Regions from separate parts of the Shinella sp. S4-D37 genome, predicted to be linked through region 1. Evidence: riboswitches for the same ligand, from Rfam matches in the RefSeq annotation. Region 1 holds a riboswitch; each other region holds the start of a gene.
The links. Region 1 has a riboswitch for thiamine pyrophosphate ahead of thiB (thiamine ABC transporter substrate binding subunit). Riboswitches for the same ligand answer to the same signal wherever they lie in the genome.
Positions count from the first base shown of each region.

Region 2: linked by a shared signal. The riboswitch ahead of thiC (phosphomethylpyrimidine synthase ThiC) and the one ahead of thiB (thiamine ABC transporter substrate binding subunit) in region 1 are both predicted to bind thiamine pyrophosphate.
Region 3: linked by a shared signal. The riboswitch ahead of thiD (bifunctional hydroxymethylpyrimidine kinase/phosphomethylpyrimidine kinase) and the one ahead of thiB (thiamine ABC transporter substrate binding subunit) in region 1 are both predicted to bind thiamine pyrophosphate.

Region 1 is NZ_JBFNXL010000005.1:3,997,067-4,007,478, reverse strand. Features, by position in the region: gene AB3G45_RS27120 (glutamine synthetase family protein) at 1-712, shown strand, start outside; gene AB3G45_RS27115 (NAD(P)/FAD-dependent oxidoreductase) at 712-2,019, shown strand; TPP riboswitch at 2,131-2,243, shown strand; gene thiB (thiamine ABC transporter substrate binding subunit) at 2,282-3,289, shown strand; gene thiP (thiamine/thiamine pyrophosphate ABC transporter permease) at 3,291-4,916, shown strand; gene thiQ (thiamine ABC transporter ATP-binding protein) at 4,909-5,628, shown strand; gene AB3G45_RS27095 (M48 family metalloprotease) at 5,819-7,297, shown strand; gene AB3G45_RS27090 (RNA pyrophosphohydrolase) at 7,322-7,849, opposite strand; gene AB3G45_RS27085 (divergent polysaccharide deacetylase family protein) at 7,859-9,055, opposite strand; gene AB3G45_RS27080 (S41 family peptidase) at 9,135-10,412, opposite strand, start outside.
Region 2 is NZ_JBFNXL010000005.1:357,049-367,460, forward strand. Features, by position in the region: gene AB3G45_RS09215 (thiamine phosphate synthase) at 1-66, opposite strand, end outside; gene AB3G45_RS09220 (thiazole synthase) at 63-836, opposite strand; gene thiS (sulfur carrier protein ThiS) at 838-1,035, opposite strand; gene thiO (glycine oxidase ThiO) at 1,032-2,018, opposite strand; gene thiC (phosphomethylpyrimidine synthase ThiC) at 2,021-3,844, opposite strand; TPP riboswitch at 3,937-4,053, opposite strand; gene AB3G45_RS09240 (Bax inhibitor-1/YccA family protein) at 4,187-4,903, opposite strand; gene AB3G45_RS09245 (anti-sigma factor) at 4,935-5,708, opposite strand; gene AB3G45_RS09250 (sigma-70 family RNA polymerase sigma factor) at 5,695-6,240, opposite strand; gene AB3G45_RS09255 (YqaA family protein) at 6,295-6,732, opposite strand; gene AB3G45_RS09260 (alpha/beta hydrolase) at 6,737-7,567, opposite strand; gene AB3G45_RS09265 (ABC transporter ATP-binding protein) at 7,582-8,268, opposite strand; gene AB3G45_RS09270 (ABC transporter ATP-binding protein) at 8,265-9,014, opposite strand; gene AB3G45_RS09275 (branched-chain amino acid ABC transporter permease) at 9,007-9,981, opposite strand; gene AB3G45_RS09280 (branched-chain amino acid ABC transporter permease) at 9,985-10,412, opposite strand, start outside.
Region 3 is NZ_JBFNXL010000005.1:3,411,634-3,422,045, forward strand. Features, by position in the region: gene AB3G45_RS24200 (potassium channel family protein) at 1-711, shown strand, start outside; gene AB3G45_RS24205 (hypothetical protein) at 841-1,068, shown strand; gene coaBC (bifunctional phosphopantothenoylcysteine decarboxylase/phosphopantothenate--cysteine ligase CoaBC) at 1,255-2,460, shown strand; gene AB3G45_RS24215 (class II glutamine amidotransferase) at 2,453-3,274, opposite strand; gene AB3G45_RS24220 (GFA family protein) at 3,548-3,952, shown strand; gene AB3G45_RS24225 (AraC family transcriptional regulator) at 3,956-4,750, shown strand; gene AB3G45_RS24230 (LysE family translocator) at 4,828-5,445, shown strand; gene thiD (bifunctional hydroxymethylpyrimidine kinase/phosphomethylpyrimidine kinase) at 5,449-6,258, opposite strand; TPP riboswitch at 6,301-6,397, opposite strand; gene AB3G45_RS24240 (peptide chain release factor 3) at 6,454-8,034, opposite strand; gene dut (dUTP diphosphatase) at 8,128-8,601, shown strand; gene AB3G45_RS24250 (GNAT family N-acetyltransferase) at 8,606-9,493, shown strand; gene AB3G45_RS24255 (LysE family translocator) at 9,568-10,185, shown strand; gene cysK (cysteine synthase A) at 10,316-10,412, shown strand, end outside.

The DNA of each region.
Region 1 (10,412 bases):
GCATTCCGACGACCCCTTGAAGGCCGCCGACGACGCGCTGTTCTTCAAGCGCATCATCAAGGGCGTCGCGCGCAAGCACGGCTTTGCCGCCACCTTCATGGCAAAGCCCTACGGCATGCGTTCGGGCAGCGGCATGCACATGCATTTCAGCCTCATCGACGAGGACGGCAACAACGTCTTCGACAACGGCACGCCGGAAGGCTCCGACATCATGAAACACGCCGTCGCGGGCCTGACGCGCGGCATGGCGGAATCGACGCTGCTCTTCGCGCCGCATTTCAACTCCTATCGCCGCCTGCGGCCGGACACGCACGCGCCGACCTCCGTCTCCTGGGGTTATGAGAACCGCACCGCCGCCATCCGCATTCCCGGCGGCAACAACAAGGCACGGCGCATCGAGCACCGCGTCGCCGGCGCGGACGCCAATCCCTATCTGGTCATGGCCGGCATTCTCGGCGCCGCCCTCGTCGGCATCCGCAACAACTGGGAGCCGCCGGCGCCGGTCTCGGGCCGCGCCTATCTCTCGCAACTGCCGCGCATTCCCTCGGAATGGGGTTCGGCCGTCACCGCCTTCGAGAACGGCTCGATCGTCTCGGAGATCTTCGACGCCGACCTCCGCTCCATGCTGATCGCCTGCAAGCGGCAGGAAATCGCCGGCTTCGCCGAACAGGTGACCGACTTCGAATTCAGCGCCTACCTGGAAATCGTCTGATGGCCAACAACGTCTCCTATGCCGGCAACGGCGCCTATCCCGACAGCTACTACGCCGCCTCCCGCAACATCATCCGCACCCCGAAGGTGCTGGAGGGCGCGGTCACGGCCGACGTCGCCGTGCTCGGCGCCGGCTATTCCGGCCTTTCCACCGCCATCCACCTTGCCGAGAAGGGCTACAAGGTGGTGATGGTCGAGGGTGCCGGCATCGGCTGGGGCGCCTCCGGCCGCAACGGCGGGCAGGTCGTCAACGGTCTCAATGCCAGCCTCGACACCATCAGGCGCCGCTACGGCGATGAAGCCGGCGCCTTCGTCGGCGGCCTGGTGCAGGAGGGCGGCAGGATCATCCGCCGCCTGGTCTCGCAGTATGATATCGATTGCGACCTGAAGGACGGCAACATCTACGCCGCCTACACGCCCGCCCACATGAAGGAGCTGGAGCAGAAGAAGGCCCTGTGGAAGAGCTACGGCATGGACGACCACCAGATGCTCGACAAGGCGGCGATCCAGAAGCTGGTGAAGACCGACGCCTATATCGGCGGCATGCTGGACACGACCGGCGGCCACATGCATCCGCTCAACCTAACGCTCGGCGAGGCCAGGGCGCTGGAGACGCTCGGCGGCGTCATCTACGAACAGTCGCCCGTCACCCGCGTCGAGCACGAAGCGGAAAAGCCCGTCATCCACACGGCGAAAGGCAGCGTGACGGCCAACGTCGCCGTCATCTGCGGCAATGCCTATCTCGGCCATGTCGTGCCGAAACTGGTTTCGCGCGTCATGCCCGTCTCCACCCAGATGGTCGCCACCGAACCACTCGGCGCCGAACGCGCCGACGCGCTGATCCCGAGCGACATGTGCGTGGAAGACGTGCGCTACATCCTCGATTATTTCCGCCTGTCGGCCGACAAGCGCATGATCTTCGGCGGCGGCACCGTCTACGGCGGCACGGACCCAGCTGACGTGCGCGCGAAAATCCGCCCGAACCTCGAAAAGGTCTTCCCTTCGCTGAAGGGCGTGAAGATCGACTATGCCTGGAGCGGCAATTTCGCGCTCTCCTTCTCGCGCGTGCCGCAGATGGGCAAGATCGGCAGGAACACCTATTTCGCCCACGGCTACAGCGGCCACGGCGTGACCGGCTCTCACCTTTTCGGCCGCATCCTCAGCGAGGCGGTCGACGGCGACCTTTCTCGCTTCAGCCAGTTCGAGAAGCTGCCCTGGATCCCCTTCCCGGGCGGGCGCCTGTTCCGCGCACAATATTCCACCATCGGCTCCTGGTGGTATCAGTTCAAGGACGCCTTCGGTCTTTGAGGCCTCACACATTTCAGAACGACAGGGCCGGCGTTCCCGCCGGCCTTTTGTTTGCAACGCCACCGACCGCCAAACCCCTTGCGCACCGCCGCAAGCGGGATTATGCCTTGCCTTGCTCTAACGGGGTGCCCGCGGGTTTCGATCCACCGGCTGAGAGGCGATTTCGCCAACCCGAAGAACCTGATCCGGCTCGTACCGGCGGAGGGATTAGACGGCACATCCAGCGCCCTACTCCCGTTTTGTGAACAGCAAGGAGGCGCAGATGCGCAAGACCCTTTTCTCCACCATCGCGGCACTCGCCGTTTCCCTCGCGTCTCCCGCGCTCGCGCAGGAAAAGACGCTGACCATCTATACCTATGAGAGCTTCGTCGCCGAATGGGGGCCTGGCCCCAAGGTAAAGGAAGCCTTCGAAAAGACCTGCGACTGCACCGTCGAATGGGTCGGCGTCGCCGACGGCGTGGAACTGCTGACGCGCCTGAAGCTTGAAGGCGAAGGCACGAAGGCCGACTTGGTGCTCGGCCTCGACACCAACCTCATCACCGAGGCCAAGGCGACCGGCCTCTTCGAGGCGCATGGCCTTTCGCCGGCCGACCTCACCGTGCCGGGCGGTTTCTCCGACGACACGTTCCTGCCCTACGACTACGGCCATTTCGCCGTCGTCTATGACAGCGAGACGCTGAAGACCCCGCCGGCGAGCCTGAAGGACCTCGTCGAAGGCGACCCGTCGCAAAAGATCGTCATCGAGGACCCGCGCACCTCGACGCCGGGCCTCGGCCTGCTGCTCTGGGTGAAGTCGGTCTATGGCGACAAGGCGGGCGAGGCCTGGGGCAAGCTCAAGGATCGCGTGCTGACCGTCACGCCCGGCTGGTCGGAAGCCTATGGCCTCTTCACCAAGGGCGAGGCGCCGATGGTGCTGTCCTACACGACCTCGCCGGCCTACCACGTCATCGCGGAGAAGAGCGAGCGCTACAAGGCCGCCGCCTTCTCCGAAGGCCATTACGTGCAGATCGAGGTCGCCGGCCTGACGCGCACCGCCGACGACAAGGATCTCGCCCGCCAGTTCCTGACCTTCATGACCGGCCCGGAGTTCCAGTCCATCATCCCGGAAACCAACTGGATGATGCCGGCCGCCAAGACGAAGGACCCGCTGCCTGCCGCCTTCGACGCGCTGGTGAAGCCGGAAAAGACCTTCCTGATGCCCTCGGACGAGGTCGCGGCCAACCGCAAGGCCTGGATCGACGAATGGCTGACGGCGATGAGCGCCAAGTAACGTGATCTTCGCGCGCGCCGAACGACGGACGCTGCGTGTCGCCGGGGGCCTTGCCCTCGGCACCGTGGTCGCTTTCGTCGGCGCGGCGACGGCCGTGCTTCTCGCCTATGCCGGTCCCGGCGCCGGTGCGCCGCTGTTCGATGCCTATATCGGGCGCGTCGCGCGGTTCACACTGCTGCAGGCGACGCTCTCGACGCTGCTCTCACTCCTTCTCGCCATTCCCGTCGCCCGGGCGCTCGCCCGGCAGCGGGATTTTCCGGGCCGCGTCTGGATCATCCGGCTTTCCGTCGTGCCGCTCGGGCTACCGGCGCTGGTCGCCGCGCTCGGCGTCGTCGAGATCTGGGGCCGGCAGGGCGTCGTCAACGACCTCCTGGGGCTTGCCGGGCTGCAGAACCCCGTCAGCGTCTACGGGCTCGCCGGCATCCTGATCGCCCATGTCTTCTTCAACCTGCCGCTCGCCGCGCGCTTCCTGCTGGCGGCGCTTGACCGCATTCCGGCGGAATACTGGCTGACCTCCGCCAATCTCGGCATGGGCGGCGGCGCGGTCTTCCGGCTCATCGAATGGCCGGTGATCCGGCGCATCCTGCCGGGCATTGCCGGGCTCGTCTTCATGCTCTGCGCGACGAGCTTCACCATCGTGCTGACGCTCGGTGGCGGGCCGGCGGCAACGACGATCGAGGTGGCGATCTACCAGGCGCTGCGCTTCGATTTCGATCCCGAGCGCGCCGTGCTGCTCGCCGTCCTGCAGATCCTCGTCACGGCGAGCCTGCTCTGGCTGATCTCGCTGTTCGGCCGGCCGCCGGAGGAGGGCATGACGGCCGGCCGCACCATCCGCCGTTTCGACGGGCGCCGGCGCCGCCTTCCCGACGGTCTCGTCATCCTCGTCTTCACCCTCTTCACCGCCGCCCCGCTCGCCGCCACCCTCGTCTCGGGCCTTTCCGCCGATCTCGGCCGGCTGGCGCTCGATCCGCTGCTGCACCGCGCGCTCCTCACCAGCCTTGCCATCGCCTTCGCCTCGGCCTGGCTCAGCCTTGCGATCGCGCTGCCGATCGTACTCGTGCCGCGGCTTGCGGAAACGGGCGAGGCCGGCATCGCGACGCGGCTGATGGGCCGCGCATTGCCGGCGGTCGGCTCGCTCATCCTGCTCGTGCCGCCGGTCGTCGTCGCCACGGGCTGGTTCCTCGTGCTGCGGACCTTCGGCGAAACCGGGCGCTTCGCCCCCGCCGTCGTCACCGTCCTCAACGCGCTGATGGCGCTGCCCTTCGTCGTGCGCGTGCTGGAGCCGGCCTACCGCACGCATCTTGCGCGCACCGCCCGGCTCGCCCTCAGCCTCGGCGTCACCGGACTGCATCGCCTGCGATGGATCGACCTGCCGGCCCTCCAGAAGCCGCTGCTCACCGCCTTCGCCTTCGCCATGGCGCTGTCGCTCGGCGATCTCGGCGCCGTCGCCATCTTCGGAGCGGAGGGGTTCACCACCCTGCCCTGGCTGCTCTTTTCCCGCATGGCGAGCTATCGTACCGCGGATGCCGCCGGCATCGCCCTGCTGCTCGGCACGATATGCCTTCTCCTGACGCTGCCCTCGACGGCGGCGGAGCGCCCGACCGAAAGACAACGCGCCGATGCCTGACCTCGCCATCCGCCTCACCGATGTCACCGTCCGCTTCGAGGAGAAGCGGCTGTCCTTCGACTGCGCCATTCCCACCGGGGCCGCGGTCGCCGTTTCCGGCCCCTCGGGCGCAGGAAAATCGACGCTGTTCAACGTCATCGCCGGCTTCCAGGCGTCGGCCTCCGGCGCCGTCCGGCTGCTCGGGAAAGACATGGCGGGGCGGGACCCCGCAGAACGGCCGGTCTCGATCGTCTTTCAGGACAACAATCTCTTCGCGCACCTGACGATCGCCGACAATGTCGGCCTCGGCATCGATCCGGCCTTGCGACTGGATCCGCCGGCACGCCAGCGCGTGTTCGCCGCGCTGGCCCGCGTCGGCCTCGGCGGCTACGAGCGGCGCCTGCCGGGCTCGCTCTCCGGCGGGGAACGGCAGCGCGTGGCACTCGCCCGCGCCCTCGTGCGGCGCCGGCCGATCCTGCTGCTCGACGAACCCTTCGCCGCGCTCGATCCGGCCATGCGGGCGGAGATGGCAAAACTCCTGGCGGAGCTGCGCCGCGAGACGAAAAGCACCATGCTTTTCATCACCCACCAGCCCGAGGACATCCGCCGGCTGGCCGACCGGGTGATGTTCCTCGAAGCGGGCACGGTCCTTCTCGATGAGCCCGCCGACGATTTCCTCTCGCGGCGGGAGCCGCCGGCCGTTGCGAAATTCCTCGGTCATTCCACGCTTTAGCGGCACGGCCGGCACCGCGCCCCGGCGATGCGCCACAATTTGGACGCCCCCCTGTGTCACCGGAGCCACAAGGGAAGCGTTTGTCGAATCGGGAGTTGCCGGCCAGGTATGGTGCGTCTATCTCATCCATTCGAGGACCCGGTTCGGGCTATGGGCAAGAGATATGGCGAGAGCAATGCAGGACGCTGCAATGGTACGCGGGCGCCGGGTTTCAAAACCCGTTGCGGCGCTGATGCTTGCCGGCATGCTGCTTTCCGGCTGCCAGTCGATCATCGAGCAGACCTATGAGCCGACGATCTCGCCCTCCTCCAATCCGCAGATCGTCGAAGAGGTGCAGAAGAACGACCCGCGCGCCCAGATGGGCGCCCGCGAGCACCCGCGCATTGTCGCAAGCTACGGCGGCGAATACAAGGACGCCAAGACCGAGCGGCTGGTCGCACGCATTGCCGGCGCGTTGACGCTCGTTTCGGAAAACCCCAACCAGTCCTACCGCATCACCATCCTGAACTCGCCCGCGATCAACGCCTTCGCGCTGCCGGGCGGCTATCTCTATGTCACCCGCGGCCTGCTGGCGCTGGCCAACGACGCCTCGGAGGTCGCCGCCGTGCTGTCGCACGAAATGGCGCACGTCACCGCCAACCACGGCATCGAGCGGCAGAAGAAGGAAGAGGCCGAGGTCATCGCCAGCCGCGTCGTGGCTGAGGTTCTTTCCAGCAACATCGCCGGCAAGCAGGCTTTGGCGCGCGGAAAGCTGCGCCTTGCCGCCTTCTCGCGCAACCAGGAGCTCCAGGCGGACGTCATCGGCGTGCGCATGCTGGGCGAGGCGGGCTACGACCCCTATGCCGCGGCGCGCTTCCTCGATTCCATGGCGGCCTATGCCCGCTTCACCGCCGTCGATCCCGACAGCGACCAGAGCCTCGACTTCCTGTCGAGCCATCCGAACGCGCCGCAGCGCGTGGAACTGGCCCGCCTGCACGCCCGCGCCTTCGGGGCGGAAGGCTCGATCGGCGACCGCGGCCGCGACTACTACCTCGCCGGCATCGACGGCCTGCTCTACGGCGACGCGCCGGAGGAGGGCTATGTGCGCGGCCAGACCTTCCTGCACGGCAAGCTCGGCATCCGCTTCGACGTGCCGGCCGGCTTCCAGATCGACAACAAGGCCGATGCGGTGCTGGCGACGGGACCCGGCGATGTCGCGATCCGTTTCGACGGCGTCGCCGACAGCCGCAAGCAGGGCCTCGTCAACTATATTTCGAGCGGCTGGGTGACCGGCCTCCGGCCGGAGACCATCCGGCCCGTCATGATCAACGGCCTGGAGGCGGCGACGGCCAAGGCTGCGGCCGACCGCTGGGAGTTCGACGTCACGGTCGTGCGCATCGACAACCAGATCTACCGCTTCCTGACCGCCGTGCCGATGGGCTCGAAGGCGCTGGAGCCGACCGCGGCGATCCTGAAGGCCTCCTTCCGCAAGCTGACGCCGCCCGAGGTCGCCTCGCTGAAGCCGCTGCGCGTGCGCGTCGTCACCGCGCGGGCGGGCGATACGATCGCTTCGCTCGCCGGACGGATGATGGGCACGAACCGCAAGCTCGACCTCTTCCGCCTGATCAATGCGATGACGGCGACAAGCACCATCCGCCCGGGCGAAAAATTCAAGATCATCAGCGAATAGCGCGATCCCGGCCGAATGGCGCCGTCAGGGCGCCAGATGCGCGAAGGCCGCGACGACCTCCTCGTAGACCTTGCGCTTGAAGGGCACGATGAGGCCCGGCAGGTCGCGCATCGGCTTCCACTCCCAGGCGTCGAATTCCGCGTCATGGCCGCCCGGCGGCGGGTTGATCGCAATCTCGTCCTCCGCGCCTTCGAAGCGGAAGGCATACCAGCGCTGCGTCTGGCCGCGATACTTGCCCTTGAGGCCGATGCCGATCAAATGCGGGGGCAGGTCGTAATTGATCCAGCGGCCGGCATCGCCGAGCAGCGAGACGTTGCGGATGCCGGTTTCCTCATAGAGTTCGCGGTAGGCGGCTTTCAGCGGGTCCTCGCCCTTGTCGATGCCGCCCTGCGGCATCTGCCAGAGCTGCGGCGAGCCGTCATATTCGGAATTGCCCACGGGAATCCGCCGGCCCGCCCAGACCTTGTTGTCGGCGTTCAGCACCATGATGCCGACACAGGGGCGGTACGGCAGGTCCTCGGCCCGAACCACCCTGTCCTTTTCCTTGCCCATCGAAATGTCCTATTGCTTGGCGGGAACGGCTGCGAGCGACGCGACGCCGACGATCTCGATGCCGCGGCCGCCTGCTTCCTCGCACCATTCGCGGATGGCGTCCACACTTTCGTCGAAGGCCGAAGCCATGCCGATCGCCGTGCCGTTGCGCCGGGCGATGCGTTCGAGCTCGTCGAGCTTCTTCAGGATCGCCTCGCGCGAAAGGTCGCCGTCGAGCTGGAGGTCGGCAAAGGCATGCGGGGCCTCGACGGCGCCGGCAAGCGTGCCGGACAGCGACTGCGCCGAACTGCCGTCGTCGAGGAAGAGGAGGCCGCGGCTGGAAATGTCGCGGATGACGGGTTCCAGCGCGTCGGCATCGGAGAGGAAGCGGCCGCCCATGAAATTGACGATGCCGGTATAGTTGGTGATCTGCGCCATGGCGCGGTGCAGTTCCGCAAGGTTTCCGGCTTCGCCACGATCGGTGCGCAGCGTGTAGGGACCGGGATCGTTCTGCGGATAGTCGAAAGGCTCCAGCGGCATCTGCAGCAGGATCTCGTGGCCACCGCGGCGCGCCTCCTGCATCCAGCGCGGCAGGCTGTTGCCGCTGGCGGCAAAGGCAAGCGTCACCTCGCCCGGCAGTTCGCGGATGGCGCGTTGCGTGCCCGTCTGGCTGAGGCCGAGCCCGCCGACGACGATGGCGAGGCGCGTGCCGCGCGCCCCGGACCAGGGCCGCGCGTACTGATCCATCGGCCGCGTGCCGTCGAGGCCGATGATCGGGATCTTGCCGTCGGAGGTTTCCTCCAAGAGATCCTCGTTGGGGAAGGCGGCGGAGCGCGCGTCCTGGCCGATGCGGTTCGCCTCGATGATGAGGGGGCCGGTGCCGCTGCGCGTGCCCGGCGTGTAGGTGCGCACCACATTGCCGTCGTCGGTCAGCGTTTCCTCGACGCGCGCGCCGGAAAGGCCGTTCGCACGGCGTACCCCGTTGCTCGCCTCGGCCGTCTTGCGGTCGGCCTTGTCATTCGCCTCTGCGGCGGCGTCTTCCGCCGAGACGGTGTAGGGGGTGGTGCCGAGGCCGCTCGGGGCGGTTGCGGTCCAGCCGGAAAAGCCGAGGAGCGCGAGGACGGCAAGGGTGAACAGCACGGTGCCGGCCGAAAACCGCGAGGGTCCCGCCGATCGGGGCCTTGCCTTGCGGTCCTGGCCGAGAGGTGCGTGAATGTCTGTGCCCAAGGTCAGTCCGCGATCGCGACAGGCGTCTGGTGCAGGGGGAAATCCGGGCCCGTGCGGTAGCGGGCCCGGAGGAGGCGGGTTACTTGTTCAGCTCGGCCTTTTCCGGATTGGCCGGGAAGGCCTTGTCGGTCTTCTGGCCGCGCAGCAGTTCCAGCGCGTACTGAAGCTGGAGATCGTCCTTGGCTTCCGGCGGGACATAGGCGGAAGAACCGGAGCCGGCCTCCGTCTCGCTCTGGCCCTGGATGTGACCGCGCAGGTTCGATTCGCCGGCGGATTCCAGCTTGCCCTGCAGTTCGGGCGGCAGCGGCTGCTCGACGGCGATGTCCGGCGTGATGCCGGTGCCCTGGATCGACTTGCCGGACGGCGTGTAATAGAGCGCCGTCGTCAGGCGCAGCGCGCCGGCATCGCCCATCGGGATGATGGTCTGGACGGAGCCCTTGCCAAAGGAGCGCGTGCCGAGCACGGTGGCGCGGCGCAGGTCCTGCAATGCGCCGGCGACGATTTCCGAGGCCGAGGCCGAGCCGCCATTGACCATGACGATGACCGGCTTGCCATCGGTGATATCGCCCGGCGTTGCGTTGAAGCGACGGGTCTCGTCCTCGTTGCGGCCGCGGGTCGAAACGACCTCGCCGCGCTCCAGGAAGGCGTCGGAGACGTTGATCGCCTGGTCGAGCAGGCCGCCCGGGTTGAGGCGCAGATCGAGCACGTAGCCCTTCAGCTTGTCGGCGGGGACCTCTTCCTTGATCTTGGTAATCGCGGCTTCCAGGTCGTCATAGGTCTTCTCCGTGAAGGAGATGACGCGCAGGTAGCCGACATCGTTCTCGACGCGGGACTTGACCGCCTTCACCGCGATGATGTCGCGCACGACGGTCAGCTCGATCGGCTTGTCGGCGCCCTTGCGGATCAGCGTGAGCTTGATCGGCGTGTTGACAGCGCCGCGCATCTTCTCGACCGCTTCCTCCAGCTTCAGGCCGCGCACGTCCTGGCCGTCGATTTTCGCGATGAAGTCGCCGGCAAGGACGCCGGCGCGGGCGGCCGGCGTGTCGTCGATCGGGGTGATGACCTTGACGAGCTCGTCCTCCATCGTGACCTCGATGCCGAGGCCGCCGAATTCGCCGCGCGTCTGGGTGCGCATGTCCTCGGCGTCCTTGGCATTCATGTAGGAGGAATGCGGGTCGAGCGAGGTGAGCATGCCGTTGATGGCATTCTCGATGAGCTGGTCTTCCTTGGGTGGCGTCACATATTGCGCGCGCACGCGCTCGAAGACGTCGCCGAAGATGGAAAGCTCGCGATAGGTCGACGAGCCGGCGGCTTCGGCCGGCAGGGTGGCCGTGTTGATGACGCTCATCGCCGTGGC
Region 2 (10,412 bases), 3.6 Mb from region 1:
GACCGGCACGAGCCGGTCGATCCAGTCGGCGCTGTCGACGATGAGGTAGAAGGGATCGAGCGTCATGAGAAGACCGCCTTTCCGATGACGGGGGTGGAGGGGACGGCCATGTCGCGCGGCTCCAGCGGCACGGCGGCATGGGCGAGGCGGCCGGCATCGATGGCGAGCGCGAAGGCCTCGGCCATCGCGGCCGGATCGCCGGCGCCGGCGACGGCGGTGTTGAGCAGCACGGCATCATAGCCGAGTTCCATGACGCCGGCGGCGTGCGAGGGGCGACCGATGCCGGCATCGACGATCAGCGGCACCTCGGGGAAATGCGCACGAAACGTCTTGAGCGCCATCTGGTTCACCGGCCCCATGGCCGAGCCGATCGGCGCGCACCACGGCATCAGCACGCGGCAGCCGGCCTCGATCAGCTTTTCCGCGACGACGAGGTCGTCCGTCGTATAGGGGAAGACCCGGAAGCCTTCTCCCGTCAGGATGCGGGCGGCCTCGACGAGGCCGAAGACGTCGGGCTGCAGGGTGTCGTGATGGCCGATCACCTCCAGCTTGATCCAGTCCGTGCGGAAGACCTCGCGGGCCATTTTCGCCGTCAGCACGGCCTCCTGCACGCTGTGGCAGCCGGCGGTGTTGGGCAGGACATGCACGCCGAGCGCATGGATCAGCTCGAAGAACGCACCGCCCCCCTTGCCGCCGGCGGTTTCGCGGCGCAGCGACACGGTGACGATCTCCGCCTTCGCGCGGCGCACGGCCTCGGCGAGGATCGCGGGGGAGGGATAGCGGGCGGTGCCGAGCAGCAGGCGGGAGCGCACCTCCTTATCGTAGAGCTTCAGCATGTCAGCCTCCCTGCATGGGCGAGAGGATTTCGATGCGGTCGCGCGCGCCGAGCGTGAAGCCGGCGCGGTCCTCGCGGTGCACCAGCTCGCCGTTGACGGCCGTCGCCAGCCACTCGCCCTCGTAGTCGAGGGCAGCGAGCAGGTCGGCAAGCGTCGCCGCCGCGACCTCCTGTTCCTCGCCGTTGATGATGAAGGTCATGACGCCCTCCTTTCCGGTTGTGCCTGCTCTACGAGGAGCCGCCGCGCGACCTCGCCCGCCATGGCGGGGGCGAGCAGGAAGCCGTGGCGGTAGAGACCGTTCACATGCAGCGTGCCGTCGTGCTCGCTGACGCGCGGCAGGTTGTCGGGATAGGCCGGGCGGATGCCGGCGCCTGTTTCCGTAAGCCGCGCCTCACCGAAGGCGGGGTGCAGCGTATAGGCGGCGTTCAGCAGTTCCATGAGCGAACGGGCGGTGATGCCGCCGCCGTCGGCGCTCTCGATCATCGTCGCGCCCACCATGAAGCGGTTCCTTCCGCGCGGCACGATGTAGATCGGGTGGCGCGGATGCAGCAGGCGGACGGGGCGGGAGAGGTTGACCTCCGAAGTTTCCACATAGAGCATCTCGCCGCGCACGCCCCTGAGGTCCGGCAGGCTGCCGATCTGCGCGGCGCCGGTGCAGTCGACCACGCGGTCGTAGCGTGCGGCATCCGGCGTGCCGTCCGCGCCGAAGAGGAAGCGCATGCGCGCCTCCTCCAGCCCGGCAGTGAGGGCCGAGAGCGCGCGTTGCGGGTCGAGATGGGCCTCCTGCCGGAAGAACAGCGCCCTGGGGAAGCGGCTGGCAAGATCGGGCTCCAGATCGGCGATGGCCGCGGCATCCAGCCATTCCCAGCCGCTCGTGCGGCGGGCGAAACGGTCGAGCTCCCCGGCATCGCGGCCGGCGGCGACGACCAGCGTTCCGCGACGCGTGACATGACCGGGCACGGCCGCCTCCCACCAGTCGGCGGCCGAGCGGCCGAGCGTCACGACGGGTTCCTCCGCGCTTTCGCGCTCACACCAGGGGGCCAGCATGCCGCCGGCAAAGCCGGAAGCGCCGAGGCCGACCTTTTCGGCCTGCTCGGCGATGGTGACGTCGAAACCGTGGCGATAGAGCTGCCAGGCGACCGTGAGGCCGGCGACGCCGGCTCCTTTGACGAGGACGCGCATGGTCATTCTCCCGCCGCGACGTCGGAAAGCGGCATGTAGAGGTCGCCGCCGTCACGATATTTCGCCGCCATGGCCTCCAGCCCCTCCTTCTGCGCTTCGGCGCGAATATCGTGCGAGATGCGCATGGAGCAGAATTTCGGGCCGCACATGGAGCAGAAATGTGCCACCTTGTGCGCCTCCTTCGGCAGCGTCTCGTCGTGGAAGGCGCGGGCGGTCTCCGGGTCGAGCGAGAGGTTGAACTGGTCCTCCCAGCGGAATTCGAAGCGGGCGCGCGACAGCGCGTCGTCGCGGGTCTTCGCCGCCGGATGGCCCTTGGCGAGATCGGCGGCGTGGGCGGCGATCTTGTAGGTGATGACGCCGACCTTCACGTCGTCTCGGTCGGGCAGGCCGAGATGTTCCTTCGGCGTGACGTAGCAGAGCATGGCCGTACCGAACCAGCCAATCATCGCCGCGCCGATGCCCGAGGTGATGTGGTCGTAGCCGGGTGCGATGTCCGTCGTCAGCGGCCCGAGCGTATAGAACGGTGCCTCGCCGCAGGTCTTCAACTGCTTGTCCATGTTCTCCTTGATCTTGTGCATCGGCACATGGCCGGGGCCTTCGATCATGACCTGGCAATCCTTCGCCCAGGCGATCTGCGTCAGTTCGCCGAGCGTTTCGAGTTCGGCGAACTGCGCGGCGTCGTTGGCGTCGGCGATCGAGCCGGGGCGCAGGCCGTCGCCGAGCGAGAAGGAGACGTCATAGGCTTGGGCGATGTCGCAGATCTCGTCGAAATGCTCGTAGAGGAAGCTTTCCCGGTGGTGATGGAGACACCACTTGGCCATGATCGAGCCGCCGCGCGAGACGATGCCGGTGACGCGGTTCACGGTGAGCGGGATATAGGCGAGCCGCACGCCGGCATGGATGGTGAAATAGTCGACGCCCTGCTCGGCCTGCTCGATCAGCGTGTCGCGGAAGACCTCCCAGGTGAGGTCCTCGGCAATGCCGTTGACCTTCTCCAGCGCCTGGTAGAGCGGCACGGTGCCGATCGGGACCGGAGAATTGCGGACGATCCATTCGCGGATGTTGTGGATGTTGCGGCCGGTGGAGAGGTCCATGACCGTATCGCCGCCCCAGCGGATCGCCCAGACCATCTTCTCCACCTCTTCCGCCATGGAGGAGGTGACGGCGGAATTGCCGATATTGGCGTTGATCTTCACCAGGAAGTTCCGGCCGATGATCATCGGCTCGGCCTCCGGATGGTTGATGTTGGCCGGGATGATGGCCCGGCCGCTCGCGACTTCCTGGCGAACGAATTCCGGCGTCACGAAATCGGGGATATGGGCGCCGAAGCTCTCGCCGTCGCGGACGAGCGCTTGCTTGGCGGCCTTGCGACCGAGGTTTTCGCGGATGGCGATGAATTCCATTTCCGGCGTGATGATGCCGGCGCGGGCATAGGCGATCTGGGTGACGGCCTTGCCGTCCTTCGCCCGGCGCGGGCGGTTGCGGATCGGGAATTCCGGCGTCAGCCGCTCGCCGGTGGCAAAGCCGTTGTCCTCCGGGCGGATGTGGCGGCCGTCGTATTCCTCGGTGTCGCCGCGCGCCGCGACCCAGGCCGCGCGCAGCCGCGGCAGGCCGCCCTCGATGGAGACGACATGGGCGGGGTCGGTATAGGGGCCGGAGGCGTCGTAGACGATGACCGGCGGTTCGCCGGAGGTCGGATGCAGGGCGATCTCGCGCATCGGCACGCGGATCTGCGGGTGCTGCTCGCCGGCTATGTGGATCTTGCGCGAGGCGGGCAGGGCGCCGGTCGTGACGGTGGGGGTGAGCTTCTGGGCGGCAATATTCATCGTGAGGCTCCAAGTTTGCGGTTGGAGACCCAGTCCTAGAGCCGGAATGATGGAAGGACGCGTAGGCGGAATCCGGGTTGCGGATTACGGGTTCTACAGCGCTTGCACCGTCCCTACGCCAGTATGAACTGGATCAGGTTCAACGGGTCACTGCGCTGCGAAAGCCAGCAGTATCTCAGCCCCTTGTCGGGACCCCCCTGGTGAATGCCCCAAGCAAAGACGCTACGTGGTGATTTGTCAACCGGGTAAAATATGTAAAAAATAACTTACGTATATTACGGTGCGGGAAATGAAAACGGCGGGGTTTTGCCCCGCCGTTCTCTTTGAAATCCCGGGCGAAAACTATTCACGTTCGCCGGTGAAGTTCAGCAGCAGCTGGAAGATGTTGACGAAGTTCAGGTAGAGCGAAAGCGCGCCGAACACGGCCATCTTCTGCTGCGATTCCTGGTCGATGTTCTCGGCGTACTGTTCCTTGATGTTCTGCGTGTCCCAGGCGGTGAGGCCGACGAAGACGACGATGCCGATCACGGAAATGGCGAACTGCAGGGCGCTCGAGCCGAGGAAGATGTTGACGATCGAGGCGATGATGACGCCGATGAGGCCCATGATCAGGAACGAGCCGAACTTCGAAAGGTCACGCTTCGTCACATAGCCGTAGAGGCTCGTCGTACCGAACATGGTGGCGGCGATAAAGAAGGTGCGGGCGATGCTCGTGCCGGTGAAGACGAGGAACACCGAGGCGAGCGACAGGCCCATGACGGCGCAGAAGGCCCAGAAGGTCATCTGCGCGGCGCTGGCCGACATCGTCTGGATCTTGAACGAGAAGAAGAAGACGAAGGCGAGCGGCGCCAGCATCACCACCCATTTCAGCGGCGAGGAGAAGATCGGCACGTAGAGCGCCGGCGTCGAGCCGACGATGAAGGCGACGAGGCCGGTGATGACGAGGCCGGCGCCCATATAGTTGTAGACGCGCAGCATGTGCTGGCGCAGGCCCTCGTCGAAGAGGGCGGCCGACTGCGCCTGCGCGCCGTAGCCAAATCGCTGTTGTACGGGGTCCATCGAATGTCTCCTTCGGTTTGGAAGCGGTTGATCAGTAGAGCGTGCGCGAGAGGTCGCGCGCGGTTTCAGCCAGGTCGTCGGCCTTTCGGCTTTCCGACACCAGCGCATAGGCGACGTCGCCGATCTGCCAGTAGGCGGCCCGGGCATTGTCGGCGTGGAAGAGCAGGACGTGCTGCACGCCGAACGAGCCGGGGCGCACGGCAAAGAGCGACAGGCGCTCGCCCTTGCGCGGCTCCAGCACCAGTTCGACGCTCGGGCCATAGGCGGAGGGGAAGACCTGCGTGTCGATCACGCCCCAGCCCTTCGGCAGGTCCGGCAGCACGATCGCGGTGGCCGAGCGGATCTCGGCCGGATCGAAGGTCTCGATCTCCGGCTGGGAGGTCATGGTGTCGCGCAGCAGCGTCGTCTTGTGCGCGCGCACCGCCTCCTCCACGAAGGCGGGTGGCGGCGTGGAGGCAACGACCTCGGTGGCGCCGAACGGGCCGAGCACGGCATGGGCCGTCCAGCCGGCGGTAACGAACAGGGCGATGGCCGCGGCGCGGCGGAAGACGGAGAAGATGCGGCGGCGCGACAGCGCGCGTTCGAGGAGCCGCGCGGCCTCGCGCGTTTCCTGCCGGATCACCGTGCGGTGGTCGGCGAGCGCCAGGCGCAGTTCGTCGCGCACGCGCAGGTCCTTCATGATCTGCGCGGCGACCTCCGGCCGTTCCGAAAGATAGGCCTCCACCTCGATGCGCCGGCCGACGGCAAGCTGCTCGTCGACATAGGCGTTGAGGTCGGTTTCGAGAATGGGGTCATTGCTGGTCATCGCCAGTGCCTCCGACGAGCCTGAGATGTGTGACGGGAGCGGCTGTGCCGCTCTGTTCGAAGGCGCGCAGCCGCTGGCGGGCGCGGGCGACGCGCGACATCAGCGTGCCGACCGGAATGCCCAGCGTTTCGGCCGCCTCCTGGTAGGAAAGCTCCTCGATCGCGACGAGATGCAGGGCCTCGCGCTGGTCTTCCGGCAGGGCGAAGAAGGCGTTGCGGAGCTGCGTCAGGCGCACCGAATGGTCCTGGTTCGCCGGAACGGACGCCTCCGTCAATTCCGCGGCGGCATCGTGCCGGCGTTCCTGCGAGCGGCGCTGGCGCAGCCGGTCGACATGCGCGTTGTGCAGGATCGACATCAGCCAGTTGCGCACGCTGGCGCCGGTGCGGAAGGTCGACTGCCGCTCGTAGGCCTTGACCAGCGCGTCGTGCACCAGGTCCTCGGCCTCGTCCGGATTGCGCACGAGCGAGAGCGCGTAGCGCCTGAGCGCTGCGAGCTGTCCGATCACGTTGAAGCCGGGTGTCTTTCCGTTCATACCCCAGTATACGAAAGCCGGGCGGCGCCCATTCCACTCCTGCTGGAAAAATTTTCAGAACCAGTGCAGCACGAGGGCGGCGAGCACGATGTAGCGGCCGAACTTGGCGATGGAGACGACGGCGAGGAAGCGCAGGAAGGGTTCGCGCATGATGCCGGCGGCCACCGTCAACGGGTCGCCGATGACCGGCATCCAGCTGAGCAGCAGGCTCCACCAGCCGTATCTGCGATACCACCGACCGGCCCGTTCGAGGTTGCCGTCGCTGACGGGAAACCACCGCGCGCCGCGGAACCGCTCGACGCCGCGGCCGAGCAGCCAGTTGACGACCGAGCCCAGCACATTGCCGGTGCCGGCGACGAGGATCAGCAGGATTGGGGAATAGGTTGCGGTGGCCAGCAGGCCGCCGAGCACGGTTTCCGATTGCGCCGGCAGGATGGTGGCGGCGACGAGCGCGGCGAGGAAGAGCCCGCCATAGGCGGCAAGCGTGCCCATCGGATCAGGGCGAAAGCAGGGTTCGGGTGAGGGGATGCCCGGGATCGGCAAGGCCGTCGACGATGTCGAAATGGTGCCGGTTCGGCTCGACGATGGTCGCCGTCGTGGCGCCGAGACCGGTCCAGATGTTGGCGAGCAGGGCGTTCTGGCGCAGGAACTCCGCCCGCTCCATGGCACCCGCCCAGCAGGTGAGCCGTGTGCCCGTGACGGGGCGCAGCAGGGCCGGGCTCTCGGCGATGGCCTCCGCCTCGTCGATATGCAGCCGTTCGTTCATGGCGGTGGGCATGAGCGGGCGCAGGTCGTGCAGGCCGGAGAGGGAGAGGACATGGCGGATGCGGGCGAGCGTTTCGGCGGAAAGCGGCGAGGCTTGCGATACCATGCGGCTGACGAGCTGGCCGCCGGCAGAATGGCCGATCAGGCGGAGGTCGCCGGCGACCAGACCTGCTGCCGTCTCGATCGCCGCCGCGACCTCGCGCACGATGCCGCCGAGGCGGATCGCCGGGCAGAGCGTGTAGGAGGGCACGGCGACGGCGTAGCCATGGGCAAGGGGACCGGCGGCAAGATGCGACCAGAAGCTCTTGTCGAGCCGCAGCCAGAAGCCGCCATGCACGTAGACGACGAGGCCGCATGGCGTGCCCTCGGGTAGGAAGAGGTCGAGGCGATTGCGCTCGCCCTCGCCATAGGCAAGGTCGAGCCTTGTCCGGCCTTCGGCGGCAAGCGCCGCGCGCATCCGCTCTGCCGGCTCCACCCAGGCGGCGGGCCAGCGGGCGCCGCCCGGAATGTTGCTGCCGTTCTCATAGGCGTCGTCCCAGTCGGTGATCCTGTAGCCGAACATGCGGTCCTTCCTTCCTAAACGCCGAGATAGCGGTCCTGCAGCTCCCGGGTGAAGGCCGGCGGCGGACCGGAAAACACCGTGCGGCCCTTTTCCAGCACACAGCAGCGGTCGGTGAGCGGCAGGAGCTCGGAAAGCGTCTTGTCGACGACGAGGATCGACTGGCCTTCCGCCTTCAGCCGCCGGATCGCCGCCCAGATATCCTGCCGGATCACCGGCGCCAGCCCTTCGGTCGCCTCGTCGAGGATGAGGAGCTTCGGGTTGGTCATCAGCGCGCGGCCGATCGCCAGCATCTGCTGCTCGCCGCCGGACAGCGTGTCGGCATATTGCCCCAGCCGCTCGCCGAGCCTTGGAAAGAGATCGACGACCTTCGCCAGCGTCCAGGCGCCGCGCCGGGCGGAGGCGAGGAGGTTTTCCTCGACCGTCAGGTTGGCGAAGCAGCGGCGCCCCTCGGGCACGAGGCCGATCCCGAGCCGGGCGATACGGTGCGGCAGGAGGGAAGTCACGGCCTTGCCGTCGAAGGCGATGCGGCCGGCACGGGCCGGCGTCAGGCCGAGGATCGAGCGGATCGTCGTCGTCTTACCCATGCCGTTGCGGCCCATCAGCGCCACCACCTCGCCCTCGCCGACCGCAAGCGACACGCCGAACAGCGCCTGCGAGGCGCCGTAGAAGGTCTCGACCGCCTCAAGCACGAGCAGGCTCATGCGGGTTCTCCCAGATAGGCCCGGCGCACCTCGGGGTCGTTGCGGATCTCGCTGACGCTGCCGGTCGCGATGATGCGGCCGTAGACCAGCACGGACACGCGGTCGGCCAGCGCGAAGACGGCGTCCATGTCGTGCTCCACCAGCAGGATCGGCGCTTCCCGGCGCAGCCCGTCGAGAAAGCCGGTCAGCGCCTTGGAGCCTTCCGGCCCCATGCCGGCCATCGGCTCGTCGAGCAGGAAGGCCTTCGGCTCCATCGCCAGCGCCACGGCGATCTCCAGTTGCCGGCGTTCGCCGTGGGAGAGCGCCGCGGCGGGGATGTTGGCCCGGTCGGCAAGGCCGACGCGTGACAGCATCCGCATTGCCGGTTCGGTGAGCGCGGTGTCGCGCGCCACGGGACGCAAGAAGCGCAGGCTCGTTCCCTGCCGTGCCTGCACGGCGAGCATGACGTTGCGCAGCGCGGAAAACTCCTGGGCGAGCGAGGAGATCTGGAAGGTGCGGGCAAGGCCCATGCGGGCGCGCCGCGCCGTGTCGAACGCGGTGACGTCCGTGCCGAGGAAGCGGATGCTGCCGGCATCAGGCGCGAGCGCGCCGGAAATCTGGTTGATCAGCGTGCTCTTGCCCGCGCCGTTCGGGCCGATCAGGGCGTGGATCTCGCCGGGCCTGAGATCGAGGCTGGCGCCGTTCGTCGCCTTCAGCGCGCCGAAGGACTTTTCGAGGTCTTTGACTTCGAGCACCGGTTCAGCCATGGCGCGACCTCCCGGCCAGAAGGCCGAGGAGCCCGCCGCGCGCGAAGAAGACGACGGCGAGGAGGACGAGGCCGAGGAAGAACTGCCAGCGTTCCGTCAGGCCGCCCAGCGCATATTCGAAGAGCACGTAGAGCGTAGCCCCGGCCAGCGGGCCGAACAGGCGGCTCTTGCCGCCGAGGATGATCAGCACGATCAATTCGCCGGACATGTGCCAGGACAGCATGGAAGGGCTGACGAAGCGGTTGAGATCGGCAAAGAGCGCGCCGGCAAGGCCGGTGATCGCGGCCGAGAGCACGAAGGCGACGAGGCGGATCGTGAAGGGCGAGATGCCGATGGCGGCGAGCCTCACGGGGTTCTGCCGCGCGGCCTCCAGCGCCGCGCCGAAGCGGGAGGCCCGCAGGCGATGGAAGAGGAGAAGGCCCAAGAGCAGCAGCACGAACACCACGGCGAAATAGGGAAAGGGCCTTGCCGTGTTGAGGCCGGGAAAGCCGTTGCGCATGGAAAGCGACAGGCCGTCCTCGCCGCCATAGGCCGGCCAGGAGATCGCGAAATAGTAGATCATCTGCGCGAAGGCAAGCGTGATCATGATGAAATAGACGCCCGACGTGCGCAGGCTGACGAGGCCGATCGGCAGCGCGACGAGGCCGCACAGCAGGATCGCGACGAGCCAGATCGCCGGCATGGACGTCGTGCCCGGCAGGCCGAAGGCGACAGGCTCCATGTTGAAGGCGTGCGTCGCCAAAACGCCGGCCGCATAGCCGCCGAGGCCGAAGAAGGCGGCATGGCCGAAGGAGACGAGGCCACCGAGCCCGAGCGCGATGTTGAGCCCGACGGCCGCCAATGCCAGGATCGCGACGCGGGTGGCAAGCGTGATGTAGAAGACCTCGCCGGTGAGGAGTGCCGCGAGCGCGACGGCCGGCAGCAGGAGGACGAGGAGGAGGTTGACCGTCGTTTCGCGCGCCGTCATGCCTCAGGCCCTCGCCGAGAAGAGGCCGCTCGGCCGGAAGGCGAGGATCAGCGCCATCACGATATAGATGAGCATGGAGGCGAGCGCGGCGCCGACGGGCCCGGCCTCGGTCGCCGGCATCACCAGAGCGAGCGCCTTGGGCAGCAGGAAACGGCCCATCGTATCGACGAGGCCGACGAGGACCGCGCCGATCAGTGCCCCCTTGATGGAGCCGATGCCGCCGATGACGACGACGACGAAGGCGAGGATCAGAGCCGGTTCGCCCATGCCGACCTGCACCGATTGCAGCGCGCCGACGAGCGCGCCGGCAAGGCCGGCGAGCGCTGCGCCGAAGGCGAAGACGATCGTGTAGAGCGAGCGGATGTCGATGCCGAGCGCGGCGATCATCTCACGGTCGGATTCGCCCGCGCGGATGCGCATGCCGAGCCGCG
Region 3 (10,412 bases), 590 kb from region 1:
GAGGCAATCCGCTTTCAGGTCGCCATGCTCCTCGTCGATCTCGCGATCCTCGGCTTCTTCATCGCGGGACCGTATCTGCGCAGCGGATCGGCCTATATCATCGTCGATTACCTCATCGCCGCCGTCATCGCCTTCGAGCTGGCCGCGCGGGCGCTGATCGCGCCCAACCTGCGCTACTGGGCGATGCGGCCGATGACCTTCGTGGATATCGTCGTGCTCGGCACGCTGCTCTTTCCGGGCCAGTTGCACAATTTCGCCTTCCTGCGCGTCCTGCGCATCTGGGCGATCAGCCAGAGCAAGCTGGTGACGCTGCTGTTGCACCGCATCGGCCACGGCGACAAGGAGGAGGTCATCCAGGCCTGCGTCAACTTCCTCGTCTTCCTCTTCCTCGTCACCGGCTTCGTCTACAGCAACTTCTTCTACGGCGCGAAGGGCTTCGAGGGCTTCGTCGACGCGCTCTACTTCTCCGTCGCCACCGTCACGACCACCGGCTTCGGCGACATCATCCTGCCTGGCACGCTTGGAAAACTCACCTCCATCCTCACGATGATCATCGGCATCTCGCTCTTCGTTCGTCTCGCGCAGGCGATCGTCCGGCCCTACAAGGTGAACTTCCCCTGCCCGCAATGCGGCCTGTCGCGCCACGAGGCCGATGCCGTGCACTGCAAGGCCTGCGGCCATGTGCTGAACATTCCGGACGAGGGCGCCTGAACCACCCTGTCTTGGCCCGCCCCGGCTGTTTTCGCGCGCCGGGAAAGGTGCTACTTTAGAAAAGTCGGATTAACCGGCACACCCGCATTGCAAGACCGTATTCTCCAATGGACCAGAGGGGAGCCGTCCATGCGCACTATCCTTGTTTCCATAGCCATTACCGCCCTATCCTTCGGTGCTTCTGCCGCACCGTCGCTCGCCGGCATGATGCCGGATGCCGCGACGATCCGACCGGAAAGCGCCGTCGAGCTTGCCACGCACTATTACGGCCACAAGCCGAAGTGCTTCTGGAAGAAGATCAAGAAATACGACTATTACGGCAACCTCATCATCAAGAAGGTGAAGGTCTGCCACTAGGGTCTTGCCGGCCAGGACGAGGGGAACCGCCGCCGCGACGAGACAGGACGGGTCGTGCACCTCATGTACCGGGAGATGGGTTTCCGCGCTCCTGCGACGCATGAAAACGCTCCGGCGTCTTGTTTTCACGCCATTGCGGGCGCAAAACCGCTCCAGCACTTTTGCTGGAATTGTTCGGGACCCGTCATGCCGCTTGCTGGAAAACGCATCCTCCTCGTCCTGTCCGGCGGCATTGCCGCCTACAAGAGCCTCGACCTCATCCGCCGGCTACGCGAGCGCGGCGCGGAGGTTCGCCCGGTCATGACGGCGGGCGCACAGCAATTCGTCACGCCGCTTGCCGTCGGCGCGCTTTCGGCCGGCCATGTCTATACCGATCTCTTCTCCCGCGAGGACGAGCAGGATGTCGGGCATATCCGGCTGGCGCGCGACTGCGACCTCGTCGTCGTCGCCCCCGCCACGGCCGACCTGATGGCGAAGATGGCGAACGGCCTTGCCGACGACCTTGCCTCGGCTGTGCTGCTTGCCACCGACCGGCCGGTGCTCATCGCCCCCGCCATGAACCCGAAGATGTGGGCGCATCCGGCGACCCGGCGCAATGTCGCGGCGCTACGCGGGGACGGGCTCGCCTTTGTCGGCCCCAATGCCGGCGAGATGGCGGAAGGCGGCGAGGCGGGTCTTGGCCGCATGGCCGAGCCGCTCGAGATCGTCGCTGCCGTGGAAGGCCTCCTCGACGGCGGAACAAGGCCGCTCGCCGGCCGCAAGGCCGTCGTCACCTCCGGGCCGACTCATGAGCCGATCGACCCCGTGCGCTACATCGCCAACCGCTCCTCCGGCCGGCAGGGCCATGCCATCGCCGCCGCGCTCGCCCGGCTCGGGGCCGAGGTGACGCTGGTGTCCGGTCCCGTCACGCTCGACGATCCGCCGGGCGTCAGGGTCGTCAAGGTCGAGCGGGCGAACGAGATGCTGCAGGCGGTGCTCACCGCGTTGCCGGCGGATATCGCCGTCATGGTCGCGGCCGTCGCCGACTGGCGCGTGGCGACGCCGAACACGGAGAAGATCAAGAAGCAATCGGGCGAAGGCCCGCCGCCGCTGATACTCGCCGAGAACCCCGATATCCTGAAGACCGTCGGCCACCATGCCAAGCGCCCGGCGGTCGTCGTCGGCTTTGCTGCCGAGACGCAGGACGTCGAGAGCAACGGCCGGGTGAAGCTGCAGAAGAAGGGCGCCGACCTCATCGTCGCCAACGACGTCTCGCCGGAAACGGGCATCATGGGCGGCACGCGCAACAGCGTGAAGCTGATCACCGCCGGCGGCGTCGAGCAATGGCCGGACCTTTCGAAGGACGAGGTCGCCGGGCGCCTCGCCGGGTGGATCGCCGAACGGCTTACCTGACGAGGGCGAGGCGGCCTTCCATCGCCTGCGCCGGCCGGCCGGCGGGGGAGAAGATGCGCACGTCGACGCCGTTCTCGCCGAGCACGACGGCGCTGCCGTCGGGAATCTCCACCCAGGCTTCCGTGTCGTCGTTCAGCGGCTCGGAGACCAGGCAATAGCCGCCAGTCGCGCCCATCGGCGCGGCATAAAGGGTCGGCGCGGCATAGTCCGTCGCATAGCGCACCGCATAGAGCTGGTCGCCATCGGTAAAGGCGGCAGTAAAACGCACGAGCACGCGGCGCTCCAGATGGGCGGCGAGCCGCTCGACGAAGGCGATCGTCTCGGCCATGGCGCCGAGCGGGTCGCGGGCAAGGCCGAACTGCAGGGCGAGCAGGAAGAGCAGCTCCGAATCGGTCGAGCCGGTGCGGGCCGTGTAGAGATCGTTGTCCAGCATGGTTTCGAGCGGCCGGCGCAGCTGCTCGAAATCGGCGATCTGACCGTTGTGCATGAAGGACCAGATGCCGTGGACGAAGGGATGGCAATTGTCGCGCCGCGTGCCGCCGCCCGTCGCGGCGCGCACATGGGCAAGGAAGAGCGGCGAGCGGACCTGGCTGGCGATGCTCCTGAGGTTGCAATCGGACCAGGCCGGCAGGATATCGCGGTAGCGCCCGGGCTCCGGGCGCTCGCCATACCAGGCGATGCCGAAACCGTCGCCATTGGTCGCCGTCTTGGCGCGGGTGGCGCAATGGGATTGCTCGATCAACGAATGAGCGGGCGAGGACACCAGTTCCTCAAGGAAAAGCGGCTCTCCACGATAGGCTGCCCAACGGCACATGACGCTATTCTCGCTCTCGAAGGCCGGTGGGGACCGGTGGTGGACCCGACGCATTAACCATGGCACTGCCCGGATTTTCAACGCAAATGGGTAAAAATGCGTTAACGAATGTAAACGGGCCGAAACCATGCGTGTCATTATGACCACAGCGGCGAGAGGCGCAGTTTCCGACGGAACATGTTTTTGTGAGCCGCACCTTCGTCAGGCCGGCGCATTGACGCGCCGCCGGTAAGCCCTATCCTTCCGCCATGCCCCGCGGCGGGAGGATGGACCATGCGGATCGACGGCCAATGCCATTGCGGCTTCGTGACCTACGAGGCGGAGATCGACCCCGAGGCGGTCTCCATCTGTCATTGCACGGATTGCCAACGCCTGACCGGCTCGCCCTATCGCGTCACCGCGAGCGTCCCGCGCGAGGCCGTGCGCCTCACCGGCAATCCGCCGAAACTTTATACGAAGACCGCCGGGAACGGCCGCAAGCGCCTGCAATATTTCTGCCCGGAATGCGGCTCGCCGCTGTTCACGACGGGCACCGACGAGGACGCGGCGACCTGGGGCATCCGCTGGGGCAGCATCAACCAGCGCGCCGCGCTCTCCCCGAAAAGCCAGATCTGGTGCCGCTCGGCCCTCGACTGGTTCGGGGAGACGGCGGCGCTTCCCGGCGTCGCACGGGATTGAAGCGTGGCGAGGGAGCGTTTCCAGATCGTCCGCACGGGCCTCGACGGCATCGAGGCGGTTTTCGCCGACAGCCGGCACAGCTTCGCGCGCCACACCCACGAGACCTACGGCATCGGCCTCATCGAACGCGGCGCGCAGAAATCGGCCAGCGGACGCGGACTGGTGGAGGCGGCGGCCGGCAACACGATCACCGTCAACCCCGGCGAGGTGCATGACGGCGCGCCGCTCGGCGATGCCCCGCGCGCCTGGCGCATGCTCTATCTGGAGCCGGCGATCGTCCGCGCGGCGGCGGAGGATATTTTCGAAGGACGCCCGCGCGAGGAATTTTACGCGCCGGTACTGGACGACAGGCGCATTGGGGGCCTGGTTTCCCGTCTGCTCGCCCTGCTTCTCGACAAGCAGGCCACCTCGCTCGGCCGCGAGGAGCAGCTTCTCCTGCTGCTTGCCGCCGTGCTGCGCGAAGAGACGCCGAGACAGGACGGCCCGGCAGCCATCAATCGCGCCCGCGACCGGCTCGACGGCGACCCCGCTTCGGCCGTGACGCTTGAAGACCTTGCCGGCGATTGCGGGCTCGGACGCTTCCGGCTGGTGCGCGATTTCGCCCGGCTCACGGGCCTGCCCCCGCACGCCTACCTGCTCCAGCGCCGCACCGAACTTGCCCGCCGGCTCATCGCCGCCGGCACCCCGCTCGCCGAGGCCGCCGCCGCGGCCGGCTTTGCCGACCAGAGCCACATGACGCGCAATTTCACCCGCCGCTACGGCTACACGCCTGGCGCCTATCTCGCTGCCCGCGCCTGAACCGCCTGCAATTTCGTTCAAGACCCCGGCGCCCTTCCGGTGTTCCCTGCCGCCTTTCAAATCGCACGGGACCGGACATGACCCTGGAATTCCTCATCACCTCGCTCGTCGTCATCCTCCTGCCGGGCAGCGGCGTGATCTATACGCTGGCGCTCGGCATCAGCGGCGGGTTCCGCGTCGCCGTTCTGGCCGCCTTCGGCTGCACCCTCGGCATCGTTCCGCATATCCTCGCCAGTGTCGCCGGCCTTGCTGCCGTGCTGCATGCCAGCGCGCTCGCCTTCGAGGTGCTGCGCTATATCGGCGTCGCCTATCTCCTGTTCATCGCCTGGAGTCTGCTGAGGGACAGCAATGCCCTGGACCTCGGCCCCGAACAGACGCCGGCCGGCAAAGCGTCGAGGATCGTGCGCAAGGGCATCCTCACCAACATCTTCAACCCGAAGCTTTCGCTGTTCTTCCTCGCCTTCCTGCCGCAGTTCATCCCGGCAGGCGCCTCCGGCGAGGCGACGGGCGAGATGCTTGTCCTCGGCGGCGTCTTCATGGCCCTCACCTTCCTCGTCTTCGTGGGCTATGGCGCGCTCGCCGCCGGCCTGCGCCGGCAGGTGCTGAGCCGGCCGAAGCTCATCGCATGGACGCAGCGCGGCTTTGCCGCCGCCCTTGGCTTCATGGGGCTCAGGCTCGCGCTCGCGGACCGTTGACGCTCAGGTCGCGGACGCGTGGAAATGATGCAGCGGGCCGTGGCCGGAACCGACGGTCAGCGCATCCGACAGCCGCACGGCCCCTGCGATGAAGCGCTTGGCCGCCGCCACGGCATCGGCGAGCGCAAGCCCCTTGCCGAGTTCGGCGGCGATCGCGCTCGACAGCGAGCAGCCGGTGCCATGCGTGTTGCGCGTCAGCACCCGCACGCCCTCGAACCAGTGCAGCCCGTCTGGCGTCGCGAGCACGTCGGGGCTCTCGGCGCCCGGCAGGTGCCCGCCCTTCAGCAGCACCGCCTTGGGGCCGAGCGCCAGCAGCCGCCTTGCCTGGTCCTCCATGCCGGCCCGGTCCACGGCCTCCGCTTCGCTAAGCAGCGCGGCGGCCTCCGGTAGGTTCGGCGTCAGCACGCTTGCACGCGGCAAGAGCCGTTGCGTCAGCGCCGCCACGGCCTCCCGCGCCAGAAGCGAGGCGCCCCCCTTGGCGACCATGACCGGATCGAGCACGATGGGGACCTCGCGATGCGGCGACAGGGCCGCGGCCACCGCTTCGGCGATCTGCGCCGAGGCGATCATGCCGATCTTCACCGCATCCACCCGGATATCGGCGAAGACCACGGCGATCTGTGCGGCGACGAAATCGGGCGGTACGAGATGCACGCCGAAAACGCCCTGCGTGTTCTGCGCCGTCAAGGCCGTCAGCGCCGCCATGCCATAGGTGCCGCGCGCGGCAAAGGTCTTGATATCCGCCTGGATGCCCGCGCCGCCCGAGGGATCGGAGCCCGCGATCGAGAGAATGTTTGCGATTGCGTCGGCCATCTCGCCTCCTTTTCGGCAGGGGCGGCCTCGGGGCGACGGCGATGCGGCACCCGTTCGACTCCCTCCGCCGGCATGATCCGGTTCAGGTTCAAAGGGTGCTTCTCAGCCCGCCTTCCGGCGGACGCCCCTGTCTCGAACGGTTCTCGCAAATGCAGGGGCGCCTGTCACGCCGAAAGTGGCAGGACCCCGGCCCGATCACGCCTTGGTGACGTGATATTCCTTGATGGCGACCATCTTGATCGCCGGATAGCGTTCCGCCTCGTAGCGCAGCGAGAAGGCGTCCTGTGCCAGGAAGACCGGGTCGCCGTCGAGGTCGCGGGCGATATCGCCGCGGCGCTGGGTGACGAACTTGTCCAGCTCCGCCGCGCTGTCCGACGAGATCCAGCGGCAGACGGAGAAGCGCGACATCTCGAAGGAGACCGGCAGGCCGTATTCCGTCGAAAGCCGTTCCTTCAACACGTCGAGCTGCAGCGCGCCGACGACGCCGACGATGGCGGGCGAGCCGTCTTCCGGCGAGAAGAGCTGCACGACGCCCTCTTCCGCCATCTGCTGCAACGCCTCCTTCAGCTTCTTGGCCTTCATCGCGTCTTCCAGACGCACGCGGCGCAGGATTTCCGGCGCGAAGTTCGGCACGCCCTCGAAGACTAGCGCCTCGCCTTCCGTCAGCGTGTCGCCGATGCGGAGCGTGCCGTGGTTGGGGATGCCTACCACGTCGCCGGCATAGGCCGTGTCGGCCAGCTGGCGCTGCGAGGCGAAGAAGAATTGCGGGGCCGACAGGCCGATCGTCTTGCCCGTGCGGGCAAGGCGCACCTTCATGCCGCGCTCCAGCATACCGGAGCAGACGCGCGCGAAGGCGATGCGGTCGCGATGGTTCGGGTCCATGTTGGCCTGGATCTTGAAGACGAAGGCCGTCATGCTGTCTTCCGAGGCGTGCACCTTGCGCACGTCCGCCACCTGGTCGCGCGGCGGCGGCGCAAAGGCACCGAGCGCGTTGATGAGGTCGCGCACGCCGAAATTACGGAGCGCCGAGCCGAAGAAGACCGGCGTCATGTGTCCTTCGAGGAAGGCTTCCTGGTCGTAGGGCCGGCAGGCCTCGCGGGCAAGCTCCAGCTCCTCGGTGAAGACGGCCCGTTCGTTTTCCGGCAGGTTCTTCGCCACCTCCGCGGGATCGTCGATCCTCGTCGGCTGCACCTGCGTATCCGAGCCGCGGAAGGTGCGGTCGGCGAGGTGATAGGAGCCGCAGAAGGTCTTCGAGCGGCCGACCGGCCAGGTGACCGGGGCGGTATCGAGCGCCAGCTTCTCCTCCACCTCGTCGAGGATTTCGAACGGGTCGCGGCTTTCGCGGTCCATCTTGTTGACGAAGGTGATGATCGGGATGTCGCGCAGGCGGCAGACTTCGAAGAGCTTCAGCGTGCGCGGCTCGATGCCCTTGGCGGCGTCGATGACCATGACGGCCGCGTCCACCGCCGTCAGCGTGCGGTAGGTGTCGTCGGCGAAGTCCTCGTGGCCGGGCGTATCGAGGATGTTGAAGACGTTGCCGTCATATTCGAAGGTCATCACCGAGGTGACGACGGAGATGCCGCGTTCACGCTCGATCTTCATCCAGTCCGAACGGGTCTGGATGCGGTCCTTCTTCGCCTTCACCTCGCCGGCGAGCTGGATGGCGCCGCCGAAAAGCAGGAGCTTTTCCGTGAGGGTCGTCTTACCGGCGTCCGGGTGCGCGATGATCGCGAAGGTGCGGCGGCGGGAGACCGCCTCTGCAAGGGTTTCGGCCATTTTCTGCAATATCCTGTGAGTTGCCGCGGTCTTTACAGACTCCGCCGGGAAGATGCAATTGACGGGGCGGGACTACGGCCGGCTTATGGGCGCATGAACGCACATGCTCCCGCCCGACCCACGCTCAACCTTCTCCGCCTGCCGCACGGCGCGGGCATCGCGCTTCCCGCCTACGAGACGGGCGGCGCCGCCGGCATGGACCTGCGCGCCGCCGTGGGGGAAGACCGGCCGCTGACGCTCCCCCCCGGCAAGCGTGCCTTGGTGCCGACCGGCTTCGTCTTCGAGATCCCGTCGGGCTACGAGGGGCAGGTCCGCCCCCGCTCGGGCCTTGCCTTCAAGAACGGCGTCACCTGCCTCAACACGCCCGGCACGATCGACAGCGACTATCGCGGCGAGGTGCAGGTGCTGCTCGTCAATCTCGGCGAAGAGCCCTTCGTCATCGAGCGCGGCATGCGCATCGCGCAGATGGTGATCGCCCCGGTCACGCAGGTCGCCGTGCACGAGGCGGAGACGGCGAGCGAGACCACGCGCGGGGCCGGCGGCTTCGGGTCCACCGGCGTGCGCTAGGGCGGTGCCCGACCGAAAGCGCCTTTGCTTCCGCTCGGACTATTTCGGCGACAGGGCCGCCTGGCTGGCGTTCGCCGGCCTCCTCGAGGACATATTCGGCATCGATGTGACGGTGCTGGACCGGCTCGGCGGGCCGGATCCGACGAGCGTTCCCTTCGCCTGGTTCGACGGCGCGGGTCGCTGCATCGCCAATATAACCGCCTTTTCGCTGCCGCTCGTCGTCGACGGCACCTTCGTGCGCGCCGCGGGCCTGCAATCGGGCGCCGTGCGGCCGGAGCATCGCGGCCGGGGGCTCTATCGCGACGTCATGGAGGCCGCGCTGCGGCACTGCGATGCGGAAGGGTTCGAGGCCGTGGCGCTGCTGACCGATACGCCGGACCTCTACCGTCGCTACGGGTTTCGCGCGCTGGCGCAGCACCGTTTCACCGGGTCGGCGCCGGCGGGCGGACGGGCGGGCCCGCTCCGCCGGCTCGATATCGGCAGCGAGGCCGACATGACGCTGCTCGGCCGCCTGCTCGACGGCCGCCGGCCGGTGTCGGACCGGTTCGCGCCGCTCCGGCAGAAGGAGATGTTCCTCTTCAACGCCGCGCTGACGCCGGATATCAGGCTGGACCTCATGGAAGAGGCCAATGCCGTAATCGCCTGGCAGATCGGCGAGGACGGCGGCTTCGAGCTGCTGGACATCGTCGGCGCGCATATTCCCCGCCTTGCGGATATCCTGGCGAGCCTGCGCATCGCCCCTCCCCGCGTCACCGTGCGCTTTGCGCCCGATCACCTCGGCTGGGCGGGCACGGCCGTGCCGGATGCGGACGACATGGTGCTGATGCTGCGCGCGGCGGAAAGCCTCTTGCCGAAACAGCCTTTCGCACTGCCGCCGACGGCCGGGTTCTGATAAGCGGCGCGGTAAAACCGCTTCGCGCTTTGGCCGGATTTGCGCTAGAAGGGCGCGATCCTTCGGAGTTCGCCATGACCGTCGCCGTCCTGCTCGCCTATTGTGGCGCCCTGTTCATCGCCGCCATCATTCCCGGTCCCGGCATCACGGCGATCGTCGCGCGGGCGCTCGGTTCCGGCTTCCGGCCCACCTTCTTCATGGGGCTCGGCCTCATCCTCGGCGACATGATCTACCTGACGGCGGTCATCCTCGGCCTTGCCTTCATCGCCCAGACCTTCACCACGGCCTTCATGCTGATCAAGATCGCGGGCGCGCTCTATCTCAGTTATATCGCCTGGAAGCTCTGGACGAGCGGCCTCATCCCGCAGAACATCGAGGCGCGCGCCTCGACCAGCATGACCTTGTCCTTCCTCTCCGGCCTGTTCGTGACGCTCGGCAATCCGAAGACCATGCTGTTCTACGTCGCGCTCGTGCCGACGCTGGTCGATCTCGGGGCGATCGGCCTTGAGGACTACGGCCTGTTGCTCGCCGCGACCTTCGTCGTGCTCCTGATCGTGCTCGTGCCCTATATCGCGCTCGCCTCGCGCGCCCGGCTTCTCCTGAAGCAGCCGAAGGCATTGCAGCGGATGAACCGGATCGCCGCCGGCATTCTCGCCGGCACGGCCGCCTATATCGCCACCCGCGCGGCGTGAAGGATCATCCGGTTTCGCGCTTATAGCCACCGGATTATTCCGCTTTCGGCGCTTTTGTCGCGAAATCCGGACTCGTCTCCGGCGCCATTCGCTCCTATCCTCTCCGGAACGAGAACCGAGGGAGCATCCGATGACCGACACCCGCAAGCCCGGCCGCGGCCGTATCTACGCCTCCATCACCGAGACGATCGGCGATACGCCGCTCGTGCGGTTCGACAAATATGCCA